DNA from 3 places in the Ancylobacter sp. VNQ12 genome. Region 3 is predicted to be linked to each of the others. Evidence: predicted binding sites of a transcription regulator. Region 3 holds the regulator's gene; each other region holds the start of a gene.
What was found. Region 3 encodes LexA, which represses DNA repair genes until DNA is damaged. Its sites were predicted from a motif close to TGTTCNNNNTGTGTTCNG; they were not measured.

Region 1: ACO2RV_RS11865 (DNA recombination protein RmuC) is a predicted target of LexA. The motif match lies at 769-786, and genes of this name have one in related genera.
Region 2: ssb (single-stranded DNA-binding protein) is a predicted target of LexA. The motif match lies at 1,131-1,148, and genes of this name have one in related genera.

Annotation. Positions count from the first base shown of each region.
Region 1 covers NZ_JBMSDU010000007.1:44,949-47,213, reverse strand. The annotation lists gene ACO2RV_RS11865 (DNA recombination protein RmuC) at 1-737, opposite strand, end outside; gene def (peptide deformylase) at 852-1,397, shown strand; gene fmt (methionyl-tRNA formyltransferase) at 1,428-2,265, shown strand, end outside.
Region 2 covers NZ_JBMSDU010000006.1:155,570-157,834, forward strand. The annotation lists gene ACO2RV_RS11110 (MarC family protein) at 1-258, shown strand, start outside; gene ssb (single-stranded DNA-binding protein) at 401-967, opposite strand; gene ACO2RV_RS11120 (hypothetical protein) at 1,248-1,415, shown strand; gene uvrA (excinuclease ABC subunit UvrA) at 1,500-2,265, shown strand, end outside.
Region 3 covers NZ_JBMSDU010000006.1:24,317-26,581, forward strand. The annotation lists gene ACO2RV_RS10490 (ComEC/Rec2 family competence protein) at 1-591, shown strand, start outside; gene lexA (transcriptional repressor LexA) at 601-1,293, opposite strand; gene atzF (allophanate hydrolase) at 1,492-2,265, shown strand, end outside.

The DNA of each region.
Region 1 (2,265 bases), on a different contig from region 3:
TCGGCAATGTCGGTGATGTGCCGGGTGACGTCGGTCTTCAGACGCGTTTCAGCCTGCTTGCGCGCTTCCGGCGTCTGCGCCTCGCGGAAGGCGGTGACGGCCTCCAGCGGAAACTTGGAATCGACCAGCAGCGGACGCTTGTCGCCCGGCAGGAAGATGGCGCAGTCGGCGCGCCGTCCATTGGTCAGCGTGTGCTGGAAGGCGAAACTGTCGCGCGGCAGCCCGTCCGCGATGATGGCCTGCAGCCGGCCTTCGCCGAAGGCGCCGCGCGCCTGCTTGTTGGACAGGGTTTCGCGCAGGCTCATCACCTGCCCCGACAATTCGCCGAGGCTGAGGCGTGCCTGGTCCACGAGGGCGAGGCGTTCATTCAGCTTGGCGAGGTTCTCATGCGTCGCCTCGCTGGAGCGCGCGAGGCTCTCGCCCATGCGGTAGGAAGAGGCGTCGAGCCGCTCGGCGACCGCGCGGGCGAGCTCGCCCTGGCGCTGCGCCAGCAGCTCGGTCATGGATTGCACGCGGCCGATGGTTTCCGCCTGGGTGCGGGCAAGAGCGGCAAGCCGCTCCTCCAGTTCGTCGGCGCGCCGGGCCTGCTCGTCCGCCTCCACGGCGTTCTGCCGCGCGCTGCGCGAGACTGCCCGCAGCACGGCGAGCAGCAGCAGGAAGCCGAGCGCCGCCGCGCCGGCCGCCGCTTGCGCCAGCGTGACGGGATGGCTGCCGAAGACGAACAGGACCTGATCCATCGTATGGCTTCTAGCAGATTTGGCGATGTGTGCGAACAGAAAGTGAACATAATCCCCCGCGACACGGCAACTCGCTCCGTTGACCGCGCGCGGGCCAACGCTTATCTGAACGGCATGTCGATACGTCCGCTTGTCATCATCCCCGATTCCCGGCTGCGGCTGATTTCCGATCCCGTTATGCGGGTGGATGCGCGCGTGCGCGCCATCGTCGAGGACATGTTCGAAACCATGTACGACGCGCCCGGCATCGGGCTGGCGGCGATCCAGGTCGGCATTCCCGAACGCATCATCACCGTCGATGTCGCCAAGCGCGAGAGTGACGACGAGGGCGAGGAAGAGAAGAAGAACCCGATCGCGCTGATCAATCCCGAGATCATCGGCGCCTCCGAGGAACTGTCGGTCTATTCCGAGGGCTGCCTGTCGATCCCGGAATATTATGCCGATGTCGAGCGCCCGGCGCAGGTGAAGGTCCGCTACATGGATCTGAACGGCGAGACGCAGGAAATCGATGCGGACGGCCTGTTCGCCACCTGCGTGCAGCACGAGATCGACCATCTCAACGGCGTGCTGTTCATCGACCACATCTCGAAGCTCAAGCGCGACCGGGTGATCAAGAAGTTCACCAAGCTCGCCAGGGACAAGGAGCGCGACGGGGCCTGAGCCCGCGCCGCGCCGGCCGAAAGGGCCCGCATGCGCATCGTTTTCATGGGCACGCCGGACTTCGCCGTGCCGACGCTGGCGGAGATCGTCGGCAGCGGCCATGAGGTGGTCGCCGCCTATACCCGCGCGCCGGCGGCGGGCGGGCGGCGCGGGCTCGACCTCGTGCCCTCGCCGGTGCATCGCGCGGCGGAAAAGCTCGGCGTGCCGGTGCTCACCCCCTCGACGCTGCGCACCGACGAGGCGGCGGAGGCCTTCGCTGCGCATGCGGCGGACGTCGCCGTGGTGGTGGCCTATGGCCGCATCCTGCCACAGGCGATCCTCGATCTTCCCCGACTTGGCTGTCTCAACGTGCACGCCTCGCTGCTGCCGCGCTGGCGCGGGGCCGCGCCGATCCAGCGCGCCATCATGGCCGGGGATGCCGAGTCCGGCGTCGCGGTGATGAAGATGGAGGCCGGGCTCGATACCGGCCCGGTCGGCCTCATCGAGCGCGTCGCCATCGGACCTGACATGACGGCGGGCGAATTGCACGACCGGCTGATGATCGTCGGCGGCGACCTTATGGGCCGGGCGCTGGCGGCGCTGGAGCGGGGCGCGCTGAACTTCACGCCGCAGCCGGAGGACGGCGTCACCTACGCCGCCAAGATCGAGAAAAGCGAGACGCGGATCGACTGGCAGCAGCCGGCGCGCAAGGTGCACGACCATATTCGCGGCCTCTCGCCCTTTCCCGGTGCGTGGTTCGACCTCGGCGGCATGCGGGTGAAGGTCCTGCGCTCGACGCTCGGTGCCGGTGCAGGAAGGCCGGGCGAGGTGCTGGACGACAGGCTCACCGTTGCGTGCGGGGAGGGCGCGGTGCGGCTGGTCGAGGTGC
Region 2 (2,265 bases), 130 kb from region 3:
GCGGGGCCCGGCGCCATCACCGCCATGCTGCTGCTGGCCGGCGAAGCCAAGCGCGACCCCGCGCGGCTCGCGGTGCTGTTCGTCATCACCCTGCTGGTGCTGGCGAGCTGCCTCGCCGTCTTCCTCACCGCCGAGCGGGTCAATCGTTGGCTCGGCGTCACCGGCAACGCCATCCTGTCGCGCCTGCTCGGTGTGGTGCTGGCGGCACTTGCCGTGCAGTTCGTGATGGACGGCATCCGCGCCGGCTTCTTGAGCTGATCGGCGACCGAGAGGCCACGTTTGCGTGTGTTGACACGTCCGCAGGCGAGACTACCGCTCTCGCCTGACGGGGCATCCTGGCCCATCAGGCGATGGCGACGTGGATCCCACCCAGGGCGGAATCCCGCGCCGCCGGCGTGGATCAGAATGGAATCTCGTCGTCGAGATCGCCGCCACCGCCGCCGCCGAACTTGCCGCCGCCGACCGAGGCCGGCTTGCGGTCGCTGCCGCCGAAGGAGCGCCCACCGCCCGAGGAGGCGCTGGAACCACCGCCGGAATAGCCGCCGCTCGCACCGAAGTCGCTGCCGCCGGCACCGGTGCCGAAGTCATCGCCGCCGCCTTCCGAACCGCCACTGCGGCTGTCGAGGATAGTCAATTCGCCGCGGAACGGGCGCAGCACGACTTCGGTGAAATAGCGCTCGGGTCCGCCGGACTGGTCACTCGCCTTGCGCGTCTCCAGCTGGCCCTCGATATAAACCTTGCTGCCCTTGCGCAGATATTGCTCGGCCACGCGCAGCAAGTTCTCGTTGAAGATCACGACGCTGTGCCACTCGGTGCGCTCGCGGCGCTCACCGGAGGCCTTGTCGCGCCAGGTCTCGGAGGTGGCGATGCGCAGATTGCAGACCCGTCCGCCGTTCTGGAACGTACGCACTTCCGGATCGCGACCCAGATTGCCGACCAAGATCACCTTGTTGACGCTGCCCGCCATAACATCCTCCGAAATCCGGACGCCCGCCGCGGCGCGCGCTCTATCAAAGATTGCATTCTATCCCACTGGCGCGGTCCCGCGCACCCCGCCGCTTGCTTGTCCACACATTGCCGCCGGCACCAGGGAACCCGCCGCCGTCGCCCAGCGCTTCATTTCCAAATAATGTTCTTGTTATGTTCCTAGCATTGTGGCTAGCTCGGCACAACATACGGATTCGCGCGATTGCGCAGCGCAGGACGAGCACTATGTTATCGACGTGAACAACACAGAGCGTCGTGCCATGAACAACGATCCGCGCAGTCGCCGTCGTGCCCGTGCCATCGCCCTCCAGCTGGAGGACGCCCGCCAGACGATGATCCGTCGGGCCATCCTGGCCGTATCGGCTGGACTGATCGCCGCCGCTGGCCTTGGCGCCATGTGGCACGGCTTTTCGTGGCAGGGTTTCTGAGCTTCGCCGGGACGGGCGGCCGCCCCGCGATGAGAATTGCGGTATAGCCGCCCGTTTGACACTTACCGGCGAAAAGAGCTCGGAATGAAGGACCGCGTGGACCTCCCGCGCCGCGACGCACGTTCGATCACCATACGCGGCGCGCGCGAGCACAATCTCAAGAACGTCGACCTCGAAATCCCGCGCGACAGTCTGGTCGTGTTCACCGGCCTTTCCGGTTCCGGCAAATCATCGCTCGCCTTCGACACCATCTATGCCGAGGGTCAGCGGCGTTATGTCGAGAGCCTGTCGGCCTATGCGCGCCAGTTCCTGGAGATGATGCAGAAGCCGGACGTCGACCAGATCGACGGCCTGTCGCCGGCCATCTCCATCGAGCAGAAGACCACCTCGAAGAATCCGCGCTCCACGGTCGGCACCGTCACCGAGATCTACGATTACATGCGCCTGCTCTGGGCACGCGTCGGCGTGCCCTATTCGCCGGCCACCGGCCTGCCGATCGAGAGCCAGACCATCAGCCAGATGGTCGACCGCACGCTGCTACTGCCGGAGAAGACCCGGCTGTTCCTGCTGGCGCCGGTGGTGCGCGGGCGCAAGGGCGAGTACCGCAAGGAACTGGCTGAGTTCCAGAAGAAGGGCTTCCAGCGCGTCAAGATCGATGGCGAGTTCTATGAGATCGCCGATGCGCCGGCGCTCGACAAGAAGTTCAAGCACGACATCGACGTGGTGGTGGACCGCCTGGTCGTGCGCCCGGACATCGCCAGCCGCCTGGCGGATTCGCTGGAGACCGCGCTCGGCCTTGCCGACGGCATCGCCGTGCTCGAATTCGCCGACGAGAAGGAAGAGAGCGGCG
Region 3 (2,265 bases):
GCCGTCGCGCTGTGGCTCTATCTGGAGATGCCGCGGCCCGATGTGCTCATCGACCGCGAGGGCCGCACCGTGGCGGTGCGCGGCGCGGACGGACGACTCGCGGTGATGGGGGATCGGAGCGCGGGGTTGGCGGGCCGCTTCGTCGTCGAGCAGTGGCTGAGCGCTGAGGGCGAGCGTAGCCGCGCCGGCGCGCCGGATGTCGTTGCTGCGGCGGCCTGTGATCCGCTCGGCTGTACGCTGCGCGATCGCCAAGGAGGAATCGTCGCGTTGTCGCGCGATCCGGCGTCGCTGGAGGAGGACTGCCGGCGCGCCAGGCTGCTGATCACGCGCAACGCGCCGCCGGCGGAATGTGCCGCGACGGTGATCCGCATCGATCCACGGCAGACGCCGGAGGCAATGGCCGCATTTCTCGCTAGTGATCGCTCGGGCGGGTGGCGACTAGTCACTGCGCGCGGCGACCGCGCACGTCCGTGGGAGGCTGCAGGCAGCGCCACCGGCGGGGCACAGCCACACCATCTGCCGATCAACAGCGGCGCAACCCGTCGCTTCTCGCAGACGGATCCGATAGACGAACCCGACGTGCGACCGTGATCCGGTGCGTCAGTAGCGCCGGAACAGCCCGACCAGTCTACCCTGGATGCGCACGCGGTCGGGGCCGAAGATGCGGGTCTCATAGGCCGGATTGGCCGCCTCGAGCGCGATGGAGGCACCCTTGCGGCGCAGGCGCTTCAGCGTGGCTTCCTCGTCGTCGATCAGGGCGACGACGATCTCGCCATTGTTGGCGGTGTCGCCCTTGCGGATCAGGGCAAGGTCGCCGTCGAAGATGCCAGCCTCGATCATCGAATCGCCGCGTACTTCGAGCGCGAAATGCTCGCCGCCCGACAGCATCTCCGGCGGCATGCTGATCGTGTTGTCGCGCGACTGGATCGCGGCGATGGGCGATCCGGCGGCGATGCGGCCGACCAGCGGGATCGGAACCGCGCGCCGCGAATCGTCCTCGACCGGCGGGCGGGCGAGGCGTGCCGGCGTGCCCTCGATAACGCTGGGCGAGAAGCCGCGGGCCCGCGCCGGCTGCGCGTCCTCCGGCAGGCGAAGCACCTCCAGGGCCCGCGCTCGGTTGGGCAGGCGGCGAATGAATCCGCGTTCCTCCAGCGCTGTAATCAGGCGATGAATGCCGGACTTCGACCTCAGGTCCAGAGCGTCCTTCATCTCCTCGAACGACGGCGGAACACCGTCGCGCTTGAGGCGTTCGTCGATGAAGAGCAGCAGCTCATGCTGTTTGCGGGTGAGCATCGATCTCGATCCGTCCTCAGGCGGAAAAGGAAACAAATCACGAACAAACACTATCCGTTCTTTTTGTGTTCCACAATGGGTAAAGGGCGACCTAACGCGATCGCCACTGAACGCAATCAATGAACGATGTATGCAATGACTTCCAATCTGCCTAAGTGGTATGCATAGTTCGAATATGCTCCACGGAAGGTAAGGCCCTTGATCGGAACCGTTGCTGAACTCATTGCCGCTCATCGCTCCGGCCGCGTTCGCCCCGCAGAGACGCTCGCGCGCTGCTTTTCGCTGATCGAGCGTCACGGCGATCCGGCAATCTTCACCAGCCTTGCGACACGCGAGTATCTGGCGGCGGCGCTGAAGGCGCTCGAGGGGGCCGATCCGGCACATCTGCCGCTCTATGGCGTGCCTTTCGCGGTGAAGGACAATATCGACGTCGCCGGGCTGCCGACGACCTGCGGCTGCCCGGACTACGCCTATCTCGCCACACGCGACGCGGCGAGCGTCTCCCGTCTGCGCCGGGCCGGCGCCATCGTCATCGGCAAGACCAATCTCGACCAGTTCGCCACTGGCCTCAACGGCACGCGCTCGCCCTATGGCACGCCGCGCAATGCCGTGCGGGGCGATCTCGTGCCCGGCGGTTCGAGTTCCGGCTCGGCGGTTGCAGTGGCGGCGGGCCTGGTGCCGCTGGCACTCGGTACGGATACGGCAGGTTCCGGCCGCGTGCCGGCCGGGCTCAATAACATTGTAGGTCTCAAGCCGAGCGTCGGGCTGGTCTCGGCTGGCGGCGTGGTGCCGGCCTGCCGCTCGCTCGACTGCGTGTCGGTCTTCGCGCTGACGGTGGAGGATGCGTTCCTCGCCACCCGGCTGATGGCAGCGCCGGACGAGGCGGACCCGTTCTCGCGTGCCCTGCCGGTCGGCAGTCTCGGCGGGTTTCCCACGCGGCCGCGCATCGCCGTGCCGCGCGCGCAGGATCGC